4 regions of the Bacillus sp. ISL-39 genome follow, and region 4 is predicted to be linked to each of the others. Evidence: riboswitches for the same ligand, from Rfam matches in the RefSeq annotation. Region 4 holds a riboswitch; each other region holds the start of a gene.
What was found. Region 4 has a riboswitch for S-adenosylmethionine ahead of mtnW (2,3-diketo-5-methylthiopentyl-1-phosphate enolase). Riboswitches for the same ligand answer to the same signal wherever they lie in the genome.

Region 1 (4,415 bases), on a different contig from region 4:
ACCGGTTTGTTTTCCCAAATATTGCCCTTAGATGTCAAAAACAGCAGCAGTCCCAGGATTGCTCCAAGGATGAAAGTAGCCACAACGGAAATGGCACTCATGTATAGTGTCTCAACTGTCGCTTCCCACATTCTGTCCCAGTTGACATTCGGAAACAATGTCTCAGCCATTCGAAATCACCTCCACGCCGACTTCATGCTGGCCGATATACTCTATTGCCCGGGCTACTTCGCCCTCTTCACCATCAAGATGGATGAACAAGGTTCCATATGAACCATTTTGTGTCTGCGAAATTTTACCCTGGACAATATTGACCGTTATTGAAAACTTACGGATCAAGTTGGTGATCAGCGGCTGTTCGGTCCCTTCACCTACGAATGTCAGCTGGATAACACGACCATGTGGATATCGCTCAAGTAAGTGGTCAACTGTTTCCTTTGTTTCCTCCGGTTCTGTCACCTGCTGGACGAATCTTTTCGTGATTGGCTGCTGTGGATTCTTGAATACTTCCAAAACAGGTCCTGTTTCAACAACCTTTCCGCCTTCCATTACGGCGACACGGTGACAGATTTTCCTGATAACGTGCATTTCATGAGTGATCAGGACGATCGTAAGACCGAGCCTTTTATTAATATCAACAAGGAGATCAAGAATCTGGTCAGTCGTCTGCGGATCAAGTGCTGACGTTGCTTCATCCCCAAGCAGTACCTTAGGATTATTGGCAAGCGCCCTGGCGATTCCGACCCTTTGCTTCTGACCGCCGCTCAACTGGGAAGGATAGGCATCTCCCCGGCCCTCGAGACCTACAAGTGTGATTAACTCTTTTACCCGTTTCTCTCTCTCAGCACTTGGAACTCCTGCAATTTCAAGCGGGAACGCGATATTCTCTGCCACTGTTCTTGACCAGAGCAGGTTGAAATGCTGGAAAATCATGCTGATTTCCTGGCGGGCCTTGCGCAGTTCTGCTCCCTTAATCCTGGAAACTTCCTTTCCGGCTACAACTACAGAACCTGATGTCGGGATCTCCAGCCCATTCAGCATTCGAATCAAAGTACTTTTACCGGCACCACTGTAGCCGATGACTCCGTAGATTTCTCCTTCCTTGACTTCAAGGTTGACATCATCGACTGCCTTAACCTCTCCCTTGTTGGAAGGATAAATCTTTCTGGCATTTTTTATTGTAATCAATTGACTCCCCCTCTTTGCAACCGAGTATTCCACACTTATTAAAACCGTTAAATTTCCCTAAAAATAAGAAGGTTATCAATCTAGTTTCCCATTCCCTAACCGAAAAAATTCAAACTCAGTAAAATCGGGCAATAGGCTCTTATCCTTAACGGGAAAATTGTGCTCTTGTGATAAAATCTTTTCGGACATGCTTTTTGGCTATAACTTTTTAGCATTTATTCGAAAAGAACAAAATAAAAGCCTTCCTGCAAGTGAGCAGAAAGGCATAGTAATAGTGGATTCCTTTCTCTCATCTGTCAAAGCGATCGCTTTGCGTGAATTGGCACCATTTCAGCAAGCAATGCTTACTGACGGTTGCCGGGCTTCATAGGGCACTTCCCTCCACCTCTCTTGATAAGAGCACGCTATTAAATTATCTAATCGGTTTTAAGTTACGAGTGTGATTGTAGCACGGAGTAAAAAAGTGTGTCAATAAAATTATTTTCAAATATTTTCTGGAAGGTTATGGATTTCAAATTTTAGCCGGGACTCCAGGTACTCCGGTCGCTTTTTCGATCGCCTGCTCCAGGTCTTCAATGATGTCCTCAACGTTTTCAATCCCCACTGACAGGCGGATTAAATCTTCAGGAACCCCAGCTGCTTTAAGGCCTTCTGAGTCCAGCTGCTGATGGGTTGTGCTTGCAGGATGGATAATCAGGCTTTTTGCGTCGCCGACGTTCGCGACATGGGACCATAATTCTAATGAGTTGATCAGCTTTGCTCCGGCTTCCCTGCCGCCTTCAATTCCAAAAATGACTACTGCCCCGGCTCCCTTTGGAAGATAACGATCTGCCAATTCTTTGTCAGGATGTGACTCGTGACCTGGATAGCTGACCCATGTAACAGCAGGATGGGACTCAAGGTAACCTACGATTTTACGGGTATTGGCGATATGCTCCTTCATGCGGACATGCAAAGTTTCTATGCCAAGATTGAATTGGAACGCACTCAGCGGACTGAGTGCCGGTCCAAGGTCACGCAAAAGCTGTACTCTTGCCTTTACGATATAGGCGGCAGCACCGATTGCTTCACTGTAGACAATGTTATGGTAGCTGTTGTCCGGCTCATTGAAGCCTGGGAATTTAGGAGACTTCCAATCAAAGTTTCCGCCATCCACAATAATCCCGCCCATGACTGTCCCATTTCCTAATAGCCACTTGGTTGCCGAGTGGACGACGATATCTGCGCCATGTTCAATTGGCCGGCATAGATATGGTGTTGCAAATGTGTTATCGATGATCAGCGGAACACCTGCTTCGTGAGCAACTTCGGCCACAGCTTCAATATCCAGAACCCTGAGACTTGGATTGCCGATTGTTTCTGCATAGACTGCTTTTGTTTTTGGAGTGATCGCCTTTCGGAAATTTTCAGGATCAACAGAATCAACTAAGTGAACTTTTATTCCATACTTTGGAAGGGTGACAGCAAATAGATTGTATGTGCCCCCATATAGATTAGCGGCAGCGACAATCTCATCACCCGCATGCGCAATGTTCAGGATGGCCATCGTGATGGCAGACATCCCGCTTGATAAAGCGAGCGCACCTACACCGCCTTCAAGCAAAGCCACTTTTTCTTCCAGGGCAGTAACAGTCGGATTATGTATCCTTGAATAAATATAACCCGGTTCTTTAAGTGCAAATAAATCTGCTGCATGTTCTGTGTTTTCGAATTGGAATGCATTGCTCGAATAAATTGGTACTGCCCTTGCTCCGGTCACCGGGTCTGGTGACTGGCCGCCATGTACCCCCAGCGTTTCTATCCTGTAAGTCTTTTGCTCATTAGTCATCTCCATCTCTCCAATCTAAATAATTTATCTGAAAAAACAAAAACCCTCTTCCTAAGAAGAGGGTCATTTATCATCTCTCCTTATCTTTTCAGAGCAAAAACTCTGCTGGAATTAGCACCGTGTTTCACAACCGGTTGCCGGGCTTCATGGGGCCAGTCCCTCCGCCTCTCTGGATAAGAATATTCAATTTCGTTTTTACTGCGTTAAAGTGATAATAGCACGTCACAAATTACCAGTCAATATATTTAGATTATTCAGATATAAATTTATACACGAACTGGTCCCGCAAGATAAAATAACGATTCCAAAACCAATTGGGCGCGAAAAGGACAATCAGTTGTAAAATAATTCATCTTTATTCCTTGCAGCAATTTAAGATTCCCATCAAATAAATGCTCAAAATACGCATTCATCCCCGAGATTGTTGCAGTTTTTCCCGTATCCATACAGGGATCACAGCGGGCAACCCTGCCATCCTTAAAAGACATGTAGTAGGTGTTACCCTCTGCTTCTATTTTTAAGATTAAATCCAGTTTTTTTACTAGTTGCAGAATATGCTCTTTGTTGGGAATCTCATTCACAAACCTGTCTATTCGTTCTTGCATTCCGATCAACTCCCTCATATTACATATTCCTTGTAATTAGGGAAAAACCTGTTGGAATCCTTCGACAAATAATTCGATGAAAAATGAATTTACATCGTGAATAACGTAAAAAAGACAATACCGTGTGATATTTCGGCATTGTCTTTCATTTCCCGAGAAATATATCCAAAGAAATACAGTAATCAAGCCGTTTTTGTATTCACTATGCCGGATTTTGGCTTATCCATCGTTTTGAAGACTACGAAGAAATAAGTGGATCCAACTAAATACAGACCAGCAGTGATAGTAAAAACTGTTGCATATCCCCAATAGGTACCGTATTTCAAGACAATCCCAGTCGATACCGGCCCCATCACTGCCCAGCCGAGATTAAACACCATTTGATTCACAGAGTTGGCCAAACCCTTCATGGAATCATCAACCTTCGACATCATTAACGACATCTGGATTGGATTGCCCGCGTTCATTAGTGCCTGACGGAATAAAAAGCCTAGAGCTGCCAGCCAAAAATTCTGAGTGTACGCTGTCAGCAGCAAAAACGGCAAAGAAAGCATCTGTAAAACAACTACCGCTCTTACTTCCCCAAGTCTGCGCACAACCAAAGGCCCGATGATCATCGCTACAGCTGTTGCTCCCTGCCCCAGTGAAATGACCAGGCCAATCAATGAATTGGAAGCCATGAACCGATCCGCAAAATAGAGGTTCAAGTATGGGATGACCAATCCTGCTCCAAAGCCTATCATCAATTGGGCTACCGCAAACAGCAGGATAATTTTGAAGCTGGCTTTATGCGG
Region 2 (4,415 bases), on a different contig from region 4:
AAGCTGGGCAATCAATTCAAAAATATCCCGCTTCGCACCTACATCAACACCCTTGGTTGGCTCATCAAAGATATACACATCCGCATCGGCAATCAGCCACCTGCCAATCGCTACCTTCTGCTGGTTCCCGCCTGAGAGATTTTCAACTTTGGCATTTTCCGATGCAGTTTTGATGCCTAGAGCCTTTATGTATTCCTGAGCCGTTTTCTTTTCAGCCCGCCTGTCGATAAAACTAAAGATTCGGGAGAACTTTTTTAAGTTGACCGCTGTCAGGTTGGAGGCAACGGATTCTGCGACAAGGACACCTTCCTTGCGCCGCTCTTCAGGCACCAGTGCCAACCCGCTTTTTACAGCAGCATGAGGACTCGTAAGCTTTAGGGTTTTTCCTTTTAGTTTTACAGTTCCGCTCTTTATCGGTGCCGCGCTAAACAGCGCTTTGCACAGCTCTGTCTTTCCCGCTCCTACGAGGCCGGCCAGCCCGACAATCTCCCCTGCTTTAACATGGAGGGAAGTATTTTTCACCTTGTCCTCATCAGTTATACCTTCGACTTCCAGCAGGGTATCTCCAAACGTGCTGACCCTTGCGGGGAATTGGTCTTCCAGCTTCCGCCCAAGCATGTATTCAATCACCTTGTGAGTGTCGACTTCAGGAATACCTTTTTTCACAACCAGCTCGCCATTTCGCATAATGGTCAGCTCATCACACAACTCAAAGATCTCGGGCATTCGATGGGAGATGAAGATGATGCCCACATTCCTTTTAGCCAGGTTCCTGACAATCCGGAACAATTCTGATGTTTCGGTGTGGCTGAGCGGAGCGGTTGGTTCATCAAGGATCAAGAAGGAGCAATCACTTGAAATCGCACGCGCAATCAGGACCAGCTGTTTCTCCGCAAGCGTCAGCTCACCGGCAAGCTTTTTCACAGGAATCTGAAGGTTCATGCCTGATAGAATATCCTCTGCTTGTTTGAAAAGCTGCTTCCAATTCACCCAGTGCTTGTTTTTCATTGCCTGCACCGTGTGATTGAGCATGATATTTTCTCCAACAGTCAGCGACGGGATGATGGCAGTATCAACCTCCTGGTAGACCGTCTGAATCCCGAGTTTCTGCGCATGAGCCGGCGTTCTGATTTCCACACTCTCGCCACCTAGCAGGATTTCCCCTGTGTAATGATTGTGGGCACCGGAAAGCACCTTCATTAATGTCGATTTACCCGCGCCGTTCGCGCCAATCAACGCATGGATGCTGCCAGTTTCCGTGCTGAAATTAACATCGTTCAGCGCACGCACCCCCGGAAAATCAATACTGATGTTGTTCATTTGAAGTTTCATCCAGGTTCCTCCTCCCTATCAATCTGTAAAACAGACACTCTTTTTTTTGAGAGTGTCTGCTTTGTTCGCTGAACTGGAAAAAATCGCGTGAAATTTCCAATTCGCTATAAAAATGAGATTTCCGCTATAAAATCGGAAAAGTCGCTATAAAATGGGAAAAGTCGCTATATAATTGGGAAAGTCGCTATAAAATGGAAAAAGTCGCTATAAAATTCTAAACCAACCTTTTTACTGGTTATTTCTTATAGTGATCCTTCAATTTCTCCATCCAATCTTCCAAAAATGCGTCTGATTCGCCCCAGCCTTCGATGATTTCAGCAAGATTGACCATGTTCACCGGATTTTTTGACTGCTGCAGTTGTTTCTGTGAAATCAGTGATGCTTCAAGGTCATAGGTTGCTGGTGTTTCCTCGCCAGCCAGCTTCTTCGCCAGCAATCTCATATTCACTTCCCCGATCAGCTTCGGATCGACAGCTGCTGCATATTTCCATGGGCTGCCTTCTCCCTGGATTTCCTGCAGATCAGCATTGGAAACATCAATTCCGTAGATCTTGATTTCATCGCGGCCAGCTTCCTTAATGGCACGTGCTGCGCCGATCGCGAAAGCGTCCCACGTTGCGAAAATTGCGTCGATTTCTCCTTTTGGATGCTTATTGAGCATCGCGGCCACAGCATTCTGCGTTTGGACACTTGTATCAGCAGCGGCCACTCCGAATCTCTCAACCTCTTTAATTCCTGGATTTGCCTTCAAGGTTTCCTGGTAAACTTTATTTCTTCTGACCATTGGCGGGAAGCCATCAACCCAGAGGTAAACGATATTCGCTTCTCCATTTTGGTCCTTCACAAGCTGGTCTAGTGCCTGCGTGGCGAGAGCCTCATCATCCTGGGATGTAAGTGTGACTCCCTCTACCTGAGCCAAATCCGGATTTGAATCGAAAGTTACGACGCTTTTGCCTTTTTCAACTAATTTTTTTACATCATCTACAGTAGCTGCGTCATCTCCATGGGAAATGATGAATCCATCATAATCCTGCTGCAGCCCCTGGTTGATTGCATCATGGAATTTGGCTGTATCTCCATTCGCTGTGAAGACATCTACCTTGAAGCCGAGCGCTTCCCCTTCTGCTTTCGCTCCGGCTAAAAATTGCGCTGTATGGTCATCTCCGCCAATCTTGCGGATGACTTTGATTTTGACTTTCTCCCCTTTGGCAAATCGATCAGGAACACCTTCTACAGGTCCGCTGGCCGTCTTCGTCTCTCCGCCGCCGCAGCCTGTCAGCAGCAAAGCAGAAGCAACAACACCTAAAAATACTTTTTTAATTCCTTTTTTCATCTGATTCTCCCCCTTTGATTGATTTGCTTATTTAAAACAAATAAAAAAACCTCTCCAGAAAAGAGAGGTTTCAAACGCAATAAAATGCAAAGTCGGATTCCTCTCTTATCTTTCAAAACAAAAAATTGTTTTGCAGGATTTAGCACCAATTCCATCTGGAACGGTTGCTGGGCGTCACAGGGCCAGTCCCTCTGCCACTCTTGATAAGAGAATTTCTTTATTGAGTAAATGTTGCAAATCGATAAATTTTACTTTAAACTCCTATACTCATATTGTCAATATTATTATGAAAATTAAATTTTATTCTTTTTACTTCAAGCAGCAAAAAGGAAGACCCCAAATCGGAATCCTCCTTTTCCGCTTAACCTCTGCCTGCCGCGGTCATCCATTCAAACTGTCGGAGCTTTACTTCGTACAGTGTCAATGGGTCGCGGTACAGTTCCGGGTTGATCCTCATTTTTTCAAGTTCCGCCTTGCCATAATCGATTTCCGATTTGGCTTCTTCTACTGCTTCTTCCAGTACATTGAATGGGTTTTTGAAGAACAGATTCACATCGCGTTCAATCGATTTTTCAAAAATCTCGAATTGCTGCAGGAATCTTTTCGCGATGGTTACGCCGATATCATAATAGTCTTCTGACTCCAGATAGGTTTTGTAACGGTTATAAAGCATCGCATTATTTTGCGGCAGCACGCCAAGCAGCTTGCCGGCGCTTTTCAGGAAGAACTGCTGCGGCGTCGGGCGGTTCATGATGTTGACATTTTCATAGTGTACACCGTTCGTCATCCGGCTTGCATCGCGGCGCCAGTCATCAAGCACCCTGAAATCACAGTCAAGACTGATCCGTTCATCTCCATACATCGAGTTAAAGCCCTCGGCCATTTCATTCAAGTAGTTTTGGCTATGCTCGAATTCGTCTTTCGAATGCTGAATCCAGCCCTGCAAATCTTCATGGAATTTCGGCAAAACGGTTTCATCAAGATATTCCCTAATCTTCTTGTTCATTGCTTCATCCATTTCAGTATGGATTTTTCCGAAATCGGTATCCTCTGTCACCAATTCAGAACAACTGCGAAGGATCTCCGGGATTTTTTCAATGATTTCCGCACGGGTCTCATCCTTGATTTTACGGTATGACTTCTGAATGGATTTCGATTTCTCTTCTTCAATGTCTCCCAGCTGGTTGATGGCACCGTTCAGCTTGCTCACCATTTCTTCGTTCCAGTTAATTATTTCCATATGGTTGTTCTCAATTTCAATCCGTTTATCAAGCAAATACGTAATGGCCCTTCTGACAAAGAATTGCAGTTTTGCTGTGCGCTCCTGCTCGATGTCGAATGTCCTGTTGTTTGTTTTAATAAAATCAGAGAAATCTTTCAGCTGCTTGCCTAGATCATAGTTAGCTGAGAAAGCAAACATTTTTGCGTCAGGATAGTATTGGCTGATTTCAGCCCATGTTTGGTCAAAAACTTCTATTGCCTCCTGCTGACTGTATATTGAATCTATTTTGTTCAACAGGAAGTGTATTGGAAGCTGCGGGAAGTACTCTGAAATTTTCGAGAGGATTTCCCTTTCTTTTTCCGTAAAAGGATCATTGGCATTGAGCACAAAAAGTAAGCTATCTGCAAACCTCAGGTAATTGTACAACGGGTGATTGTCATAGTTATTGCGATTGACTCCAGGAGTATCAATCAGCGCCAGTCCATGGTCGCGCAGGAACGGAAACTCAGCTCTGAAATCAATGATCGT
Region 3 (4,415 bases), 500 kb from region 4:
AAGGAAGCATTTCGTTTTCAATCACGTGAAATTGCCGAACTGCTGGACTCAACAGAAATGGCGGTTAAAGCAGCACTTCATCGTGCAAGGAAAAGGCTTGAGAGGGAAGGCGGCCTGCGTGAAGTGGATCAGGAACTGAATGACGAGGAAGAAAAGCTGCTGTCAGACCTGCTTTGCGAATCTCTTCAGTCTGAGGATCCGACTGTGCTGCTTGAAAATATCCAGGAGATTCCGGCACTTGCTCCTTGTTCACCGGAAATGTCTCTGCACTCCCGTTCACCTCTCTCTACTTTCAAAATGGCTGCGTAAGCAGGAAAGGGAGGACCAAAGTGAGTACAATTCCTTATGTCATAGAACAATCCAACCGTGGAGAGCGTTCATACGATATTTATTCAAGGCTTTTAAAAGACAGGATCATCATGCTTGGAGATGAAATCAATGACCAGGTGGCAAACAGCGTTATTGCTCAGCTTCTGTTTCTTGAAGCAGATAATCCTGAAAAGGATATCTCCATCTATATTAATAGTCCTGGAGGTTCAACCACAGCAGGCTTCGCGATTTTTGATACGATGGAATACATCAAGCCCGATATCAGCACAATCTGTATCGGAATGGCCGCATCGTTTGGAGCCATGCTGCTGCTTGCCGGTACAAAAGGGAAACGATTTGCATTGCCAAACAGTGAAATCATGATTCATCAGCCGCTGGGCGGTGCAAGGGGCCAGGCGACGGAAATTGAGATCTCAGCCAAAAGAATCCTTAAGCTGCGTGATCATGTGAACAAAATTATATCCGAGAGAACAGGCCAGCCAGTGGAAAAAATCGCAAAGGATACAGACAGGGATTATTTCATGAGTGCCCAAGAAGCACTCGAATATGGGATTATCGACAAAATCATCACACGAGAATAGTGGAGAGCTGCCCTGGGCAGCTCTTTTTGTGTTTTAACATCGATATTCGCAAATCTAACCTATCCGGTTACCCGAAATCCCAACTGGTATTAAATTGTTGGTAACAGGTATTAAAAGGCTTTCAATCAATGTTAAAAAAAATCAAACTGACATTAAAAATCACCACCAACTGGAATTATCCGCAATAAAAGCTTAATCAGTTGCAAGTTAAGGTGGATAGCAGCTCATATTATTTTTTTCTAGAACTGATCAAACGAAAATGCTATAATCGAATTTATATTTTAAAAATTCAGATGAATCAACCTCGACGAAAACATCATGAATGAATGAACAGTAAAGGGGAATGTCCATGAAAATCTACGGATCAGAAAAGATTAGAAAAATGACATCCAGTATTTTTCAGGAAGTGGTTGACCGTAAGCAGGCGGCCTTGATGAACGGGAAAGATGTGATCGACCTGAGTATTGGAAGCCCGGATTTTGGACCGCCTTCTTTTGTCATGGAGGAGCTTGCTAAATATTCGATGAATCCAGGGAAATATGGGTACACGCTTAAGGGAATTAGTGAATTTAACGAGGCGGTAAAATACTTTTACCATCAGCGTTATTCGGTTGAACTGGAAGCTGGAAGTGAAGTCCTGCAGCTAATGGGCTCGCAGGATGGGCTTGCGCATCTTGCTACAGCCATCATTGATCCTGGTGATTATGTACTTGTTCCAGATCCAGGTTACCCGATCTATGAAGCGAGTGTTACCATCGCAGGCGGCACTATTTATCCTATGCCTTTACTGGAAGAGAATAAATTCCTGCCGCAGCTTAATGAGATTCCTCTTGAAATTTTACAAAAAACAAAAATGGTGATCTTGAGCTATCCTGGAAATCCTGTCACTGCACTTGCTGACACCAGCTTTTTTGAACAGGTGATCGAATTCGCCAACGTACATAATATCCTAGTCGTACATGACTTCGCCTATTCTGAATTGATTTACGATCATAACCCGCAAATCAGTTTCTTATCCGTCCCTGGTGCAAAGGAAGTTGGAGTAGAGTTCAATTCACTCTCAAAGACTTTCAATATGGCAGGCTGCCGTATTGGATATGTAGCAGGAAATTCACAGGTCATCGATATTCTTGCTTCCTTTAAATCACATATCGATTACGGCATCTTTTACCCAATCCAAAAAGCAGCGATTGCCGCACTTACTTCTGATTATTCTTTCCTGAAGGATCAGCTAAAGCAGTATGAAGCACGGCGGGATGCTTTGGTATCTGGTTTTCGGGACAGCGGATGGGAAGTGGCTAATTCTCCGGCAACGATGTTTGTGTGGGCTAAAATTCCTGCCGGCTGGAAATCCCGCGATTTTGCCTTCAAGCTAATTGAGGAAGAAGGGATTGCCGTCGTTCCTGGTGATGCTTTTGGCAAACAAGGCGAAGGGTATGTCAGGATCGCTATGGTTCAGCCTCCAGAAAGACTAATAGAGGCATCTCGGAGGGTAAATAAATTTCTGTCAGGATTTCCGATAGAAATATAAAAATATTTCGATAAACGAATTGACTTTTGTTTGAATTTAGAATATTATCACTTTATTAAACTAAAATTTAATACATGATGTCTTCTTATCAAGAGAGGTGGAGGGAAAGGCCCTGCGAAACCTCGGCAACAGGTTCTGAAAGAATACTGTGCCAATTCCTGCGGACAATTTTGTCTGAAAGATGAGAAGAGAGTATTCTATGGCTCTCTTCTTAAAGAAGGGAGCTTTTTGTGTTTAGGAGGCTTAATTTTAAGTCTCTAATGTTTTTCCTGTAAAACCAACTTATCGGGTTGGTTAAGTTGAGTTTAAATGAGCAGAGGAGAGATTGTGATGAAGTATGGATTTTGGCTGCCGATATTTGGCGGATGGCTAAGGAATGTAGAGGATGAAAACATGCCGCCTACCTTTGATTATGCAAAGCAGGTGATTCAGTCAGCAGAAGAGTGGGGCTACTCAACTACTTTGATCGCCGAATTGTATCTTAATGATATCAAAGGCCCGGAGCATGACTCCCTAGAAGCCTGGACAACAGCTGCTGCTTTGGCTTCTGTGACTGAAAAAATCGAGATCATGGCTGCTGTTAGGCCGGGTTTCCACAATCCTGCAATCACAGCAAAGATGGCGGCAAACATAGACCAAATCAGCAACGGGCGATTTACCCTCAATGTCGTTTCTGCCTGGTGGGAGGAAGAAGCGCGTCAGTACGGCGGGATCTTTACCGAACATGATGAAAGATATGAGCGGACTACGGAGTTCATTGATGTACTCAAGGGACTATGGAGTGAAGATAGCTTCTCTTATGAAGGGAAGTTTTATCAGCTGAAGGATACGAAGCTGTTCCCGAAACCAGTCCAGCGGCCAAATCCGATTCTTTATGCCGGCGGGGAAAGTCCAAAGGGAAAACAGACTATTGTTGAAAAATGCGATGCCTATGTCATGCATGGCGGAACAGTAGAAGAAATTGAACAGAAAATAACCGATATGAAAGACCGCAGAGCTGCTACGTCAAATCCAGGACTGTCAGAGTTCGGAATGGCTGCCTATGTCATTTGCCGCGATACCGAAAAAGAAGCATTTGCAGAATTGGAACGGATCACGACTGTAAAAGAATCAAGTGCCTATGCGGGCTTTAAGGACTTTACAAGCAAATCCCAGCTTGAACAGCAAATTCAGCTTCAGGATTACTCGGTATCAAACCGTGGACTGAGGCCAAATTTAGTAGGGACACCAGAACAAATCGCCGAGCGGATATTGCAGTATGAAGATGCCGGTTTAGGATTGCTATTACTGCAATTCTCTCCGCAGCTCGAAGAAATGGAACGTTTCGCAAAACAAGTAATGCCGCTTGTTGAGGCAAAAAGAAAGCAAGCGATTGTATAATCTACATTAAACTAAGGGGAGGAAGAAATAATGAGCAAAGTATACATCATCCATGAAAATAGTGAATGGACCATTCATTTAACAAAGAGGCTTGAGGAGCTGGGGATTCCTTTTGAGGAATGGCATCTGGACGAAGGCCTGCTGGATTTATCGAAGGAACCGCCAGAAGGTATTTTTTACAGCAGGATGAGCGCTTCCTCTCACACAAGAGGCCATCGCTTCGCCCCTGAATATACAGCGCAGGTTCTATCGTGGCTGGAGAACAACGGCAGGAAGGTATACAACGGATCCCGGGCGCTGGAACTGGAAGTAAGCAAGGTCAAGCAATACCTCGAGCTGGCCAAGCATGGAGTAGAAACTCCGAGGACAATTGCGACTGTCGGGAAAAAACAGCTATTGGATGCTGCGAAGGAATTTGACGGGAAGGCATTTATCACGAAGCATAATCGAGCAGGAAAAGGTCTTGGGGTCCAGCTGTTTCAATCAATCGAAGCACTGAAGGCATATGTTGACGGACCTTCTTTTGAAGAACCGGTTGATGGTGTGACACTGATTCAGGAATATATCCAGTCCCCGGAGGGCTATATTACCAG
Region 4 (4,415 bases):
TCATCAATCATTACATGTATCGTGAAAATGGGATTTATGAATTGAACCCTGAAGAAATGTGGGCAAAACCTGAGTGATTTCCCTCTAGAACAGCATTAAAACCGCCCTAGGCATTGTCCCTGGGCGGTTTTTCATAGTGTTTAGAGAATCAAACAAGTGTGAATAACTATTGGGTTTTCCTAATCCAGCTCCAGCGCCTAGCACCTCGAGACGCTTGTCTAGCTGCGGCTCCTAACTCCTCGAGACGTTTCGGTCCTGCCAATGAAGTCAAAGAGCGACTTCACTGTCAGGCCCTCCAACGCTTGTCGGAGTTGGGCAGTCGCCTCCGCTTTTTGTTTTAATATAGTTCTGGCCTGCGATCCGTAAAGATAGGAATCTTGCTCCTTGCTTCCTTAACCTCGTCAAGCTCGATTTCCGCCAGGAGGATTTCCTCGCCTTCTCCACCTTCAGCGATCACTTCACCCCATGGGTTAATGACCAATGAATGGCCGGCGAAAGTATTGTTAGGGTCTGAACCAGCACGGTTGCAGGCTACTACAAAGCATTGGTTCTCGATTGCACGGGCGATGAGCAATGCCCGCCAGTGTTCCAACCTCTGGATTGGCCATTCAGCGACAACAAACATCGCTTCGACATCATGGAGTGCATGGGCACGGACCCATTCCGGGAACCGGATATCATAGCAGATCAGGCCGGCAAATTTGTGGCCATCCAAAGAGAACAACCCCTTTTCCTTCCCGGCAGCCAGATACAAATGCTCATCCATTAGCTTGAACAAGTGAAGCTTGCTGTAGGTTCCCGCATGTACTCCATTTTTATCAAATACAAGCAATGTATTTTCAATGCCTGATTCTGTTTTATTGGCAACAGAACCGCCTATGAAATGGGAGTTGTATTCCAAGGCAGCATCCTTGAAAAACGCTTTGGCTGCTTGTGCATCCTCTTCCGCAGTGTTTTTTAAATTATTCAGGTCATACCCTGTAGTCCAGAGCTCCGGAAGGATTATGATATCAGGTTTTTGAGAGTTTGCCTCTGCAATCAGTTTAGATGCGTTTTTGTAGTTTTGTGCAGGATCCCCAAAGGCAATATCCATTTGCAGGCATGCAATTTTAAATTTCATCCTTCATCACCGCCATACTTTCTGAAAATTATATCTTTACAAGTTACTCTTTACGTTATATCATTTGTGACTAGAATTTCAATTAAAATTTTGAAATAATAACATATTTTCTAAGCAGGTGAGAAGATGGAATTTCCACAATCAGATTTACTGAAAAGCCTGCCCAAGCAATTTTTTGCTTCACTGGTGCAAAAGGTGGGCGCTTATACAGAAAAAGGGGCAGACATAATAAATCTGGGGCAGGGGAACCCTGACCAGCCGACTCCACAGCACATTGTTGAAAGGTTGAAGCAAGCTGCGGATAATCCGGTTAACCATAAGTATTCGCCTTTCAGGGGTTTTCGCTCGTTAAAAGAAGCAGCAGCAGCGTTTTATAAAAGAGAATATGGGGTCGATCTTAATCCGGAAGAGGAAATTGCCATCCTATTCGGGGGTAAAGCCGGTCTCGTAGAAATACCTCAATGCCTGTTGAATCCTGGGGACACAATTCTCGTTCCAGATCCCGGCTATCCTGACTACTGGTCTGGAGTCGAGATTGCCAGGGCAAAGATGGTGACCATGCCACTCCGTGAAGAAAATGACTTTCTGCCTGATTATGATGAGTTAAGCTCAGATCAATTGGATAAAGCAAAGCTGATGTTCCTCAACTACCCAAATAATCCTACAGGTGCAGTGGCTGATAAAGAATTTTTTGATCAGACAATCGAGCTGGCACGAAAAAATGAAATTTGTGTAGTACACGATTTTGCTTATGGAGCGATTGGCTTTGACGGGAACCGCCCGCAAAGCTTTTTACAGTCCGAGGATGCAAGGGAAGTGGGGATCGAGATCTATACATTGTCAAAAACATATAATATGGCTGGATGGCGTGTTGGCTTTGCGGCAGGGAACAAGAGTGTAATAGCCGCAATCAACTTGCTCCAGGACCATATGTATGTCAGCTTGTTTGGTGCTGTGCAGGAAGCTGCAGCAGAAGCTTTGCTGGGATCGCAAGAATGCGTTGCTGAACTGAATGATTTATATGAATCTAGAAGAAACGTACTTATTGACGGTCTTACAAAAATTGGCTGGGAGGTGACTGCTCCAAAAGGCTCATTTTTTGCCTGGCTGAAGGTTCCAGAACCATTCACTTCAGTTGAATTCGCGGATTTCTTGCTGGAAAAAGCACACATAGCAGTTGCGCCAGGTGTAGGGTTTGGTGAGCATGGCGAGGGTTTTGTGAGGGTTGGCTTGCTGACTTCGGAAGAAAGATTGCGTGAAGCAGTTGGCAGGATTGAAAGCTTGGAAATATTCAAAAAAAATAGTTGACATTGATTTACGAACCTGACATAATCCTAATTAACAAATTCACTTTAACCAATTAAATAACTTGATTAAATTATTTTCTTATCAAGAGCAGGCGGAGGGACGAGCCCGATGAAGCCCGGCAACCGATCCAGCATTTAGCTGGGCACGGTGCTAATTCTTGCAGCGAAAGCTGAAAGATGAGAAGAGTTTAGTGTATTTTCTAACCTCTTCTTTGTGAAGAGGTTTTTTTATGCCCAAAATAATAATGGGTCCACAAGTAATGAAAGGATTGATCCTCATGAGTGAAATTACAGCGACATATATAATCCATGATGCTAAACATAACCCGGAGATAAAAGCAGAGGGAATCGCGCTTGGGCTGACGGTAGGGTCCTGGACTGATTTGCCGGAACTGGATCAAAAACAATTGAGAAAACATAAGGGGAGAGTGGTTTCTGTTGAAGGTTCAAGTAAGGACAACAATTCAGAGACAGTGGCAACAATCAAAATCGCTTACCCTGCTCTCAATTTTTCTCCAGACCTGCCAGCCATTCTTACAACAGTTTTTGGAAAACTATCGCTTGATGGCAAGGTAAAACTTATCGATCTGGAATTTGGAGATGAATTAAAGAAAGACTTTCCGGGTCCGCGTTTTGGAATTGAAGGAATCAGGAGCAAGCTTGGTGTTTATGATCGTCCATTGCTAATGAGCATCTTCAAAGGTGTCATCGGACGTGATATGGACTTTCTGCTAAAACAGCTTAAAGAACAAAGCCTTGGTGGTGTTGATCTGATCAAGGACGATGAAATACTGTTTGAAAATGAGCTTACACCTTTTGAAAAAAGGATCGCTCTTGGTAAAGAGGTCCTTGAAGAAGTATATGAATCTACTGGGCACAGAACCTTATATGCTGCCAATCTAACAGGAAGAACCTTACAGTTGAAGGACAAAGCAAGAAAAGCGGCTGAACTTGGAGCCGACGCACTGTTGTTCAATGTGTTTGCCTATGGCCTGGATGTTTTACAGGAACTAAGGGAAGATGATGAAATCGGCATCCCAATCATGGCTCACCCTGCAGTAAGCGGTGCGCTGACATCGGCTGATGAATATGGTTTTTCACATTCTTTGCTTCTGGGAAAATTACTCCGCTATGCCGGGGCTGACTTCTCGCTGTTCCCGTCACCTTATGGAAGTGTGGCACTCGAAAAGCAGCAGGCGTTATCAATAGCCGAGGCACTGACTGCTGAGGATCAATTCACAAGGACATTCCCGGTTCCATCAGCAGGCATTCATCCTGGAATGGTACCGCTGCTTATAAAAGATTTCGGTGTGGATTCAATCATAAATGCTGGTGGAGGCGTCCATGGACATCCTCGTGGAGCACAGGGCGGCGGGAAGGCATTCAGACAGGCAATTGATACCGTACTTCAAGGAAAAACACTTGAAGAAGGCGCACTTGAGCATGATGAGTTGAAAGCTGCTATTGCTCTTTGGGGTTCGTCAGAGGCGGTGGCAAAGTGAGTCAGCCAGTGATTTTTTGTGACTTTGACGGAACAGTAACCGAAAAGGATAATATCATAGCGATCATGAAGGAATTCGCGCCTGATGGCTGGGATGAAATAAAAGAAGCGGTGCTTGACCGCAGTATTTCAATCAGGGAAGGAGTAGGGAAAATGTTTTCCCTCCTTCCGGTCTCCAAGAAGGAAGAAATTATTCAGTTTGCTAAAGAGAAGGCTAGGATCCGTCCGGGTTTTCAGGAGTTTCTTGATTTTGCCCATGAAGAAGGAATTCCTGTTTACATCGTCAGCGGCGGTATTGACTTTTTTCTCGAACCAATCATTGAACCATTCGGACCGATAACAGGCATCTACTGCAACGGTTCAGATTTTTCCGGCGAAACAATAAAAATTGAATGGCCAAACAGCTGCGATGATCAGTGTTCAAATGATTGCGGCTGCTGCAAACCAACAATCATGAGAAGATTAGAACAAAGCGATGCTTATAAAA

Region 1: linked by a shared signal. The riboswitch ahead of J7E37_RS19485 (O-acetylhomoserine aminocarboxypropyltransferase/cysteine synthase family protein) and the one ahead of mtnW (2,3-diketo-5-methylthiopentyl-1-phosphate enolase) in region 4 are both predicted to bind S-adenosylmethionine.
Region 2: linked by a shared signal. The riboswitch ahead of J7E37_RS06490 (sugar ABC transporter substrate-binding protein) and the one ahead of mtnW (2,3-diketo-5-methylthiopentyl-1-phosphate enolase) in region 4 are both predicted to bind S-adenosylmethionine.
Region 3: linked by a shared signal. The riboswitch ahead of J7E37_RS02775 (LLM class flavin-dependent oxidoreductase) and the one ahead of mtnW (2,3-diketo-5-methylthiopentyl-1-phosphate enolase) in region 4 are both predicted to bind S-adenosylmethionine.

The regions. Positions count from the first base shown of each region.
Region 1 covers NZ_JAGGQM010000028.1:102,325-106,739, reverse strand. Annotated here, with positions in the region: gene J7E37_RS19495 (methionine ABC transporter permease) at 1-170, opposite strand, end outside; gene J7E37_RS19490 (methionine ABC transporter ATP-binding protein) at 163-1,188, opposite strand; SAM riboswitch class I at 1,475-1,588, opposite strand; gene J7E37_RS19485 (O-acetylhomoserine aminocarboxypropyltransferase/cysteine synthase family protein) at 1,700-3,016, opposite strand; SAM riboswitch class I at 3,094-3,196, opposite strand; gene J7E37_RS19480 (hypothetical protein) at 3,283-3,621, opposite strand; gene J7E37_RS19475 (MFS transporter) at 3,804-4,415, opposite strand, start outside.
Region 2 covers NZ_JAGGQM010000005.1:78,400-82,814, forward strand. Annotated here, with positions in the region: gene J7E37_RS06485 (sugar ABC transporter ATP-binding protein) at 1-1,332, opposite strand, end outside; gene J7E37_RS06490 (sugar ABC transporter substrate-binding protein) at 1,568-2,665, opposite strand; SAM riboswitch class I at 2,768-2,875, opposite strand; gene J7E37_RS06495 (dynamin family protein) at 3,027-4,415, opposite strand, start outside.
Region 3 covers NZ_JAGGQM010000002.1:220,962-225,376, reverse strand. Annotated here, with positions in the region: gene J7E37_RS02790 (sigma-70 family RNA polymerase sigma factor) at 1-309, shown strand, start outside; gene clpP (ATP-dependent Clp endopeptidase proteolytic subunit ClpP) at 330-911, shown strand; gene J7E37_RS02780 (LL-diaminopimelate aminotransferase) at 1,261-2,442, shown strand; SAM riboswitch class I at 2,525-2,630, shown strand; gene J7E37_RS02775 (LLM class flavin-dependent oxidoreductase) at 2,773-3,822, shown strand; gene J7E37_RS02770 (ATP-grasp domain-containing protein) at 3,853-4,415, shown strand, end outside.
Region 4 covers NZ_JAGGQM010000002.1:722,295-726,709, reverse strand. Annotated here, with positions in the region: gene J7E37_RS05425 (DUF2087 domain-containing protein) at 1-77, shown strand, start outside; gene J7E37_RS05420 (carbon-nitrogen family hydrolase) at 338-1,120, opposite strand; gene J7E37_RS05415 (pyridoxal phosphate-dependent aminotransferase) at 1,247-2,428, shown strand; SAM riboswitch class I at 2,504-2,611, shown strand; gene mtnW (2,3-diketo-5-methylthiopentyl-1-phosphate enolase) at 2,706-3,929, shown strand; gene J7E37_RS05405 (2-hydroxy-3-keto-5-methylthiopentenyl-1-phosphate phosphatase) at 3,926-4,415, shown strand, end outside.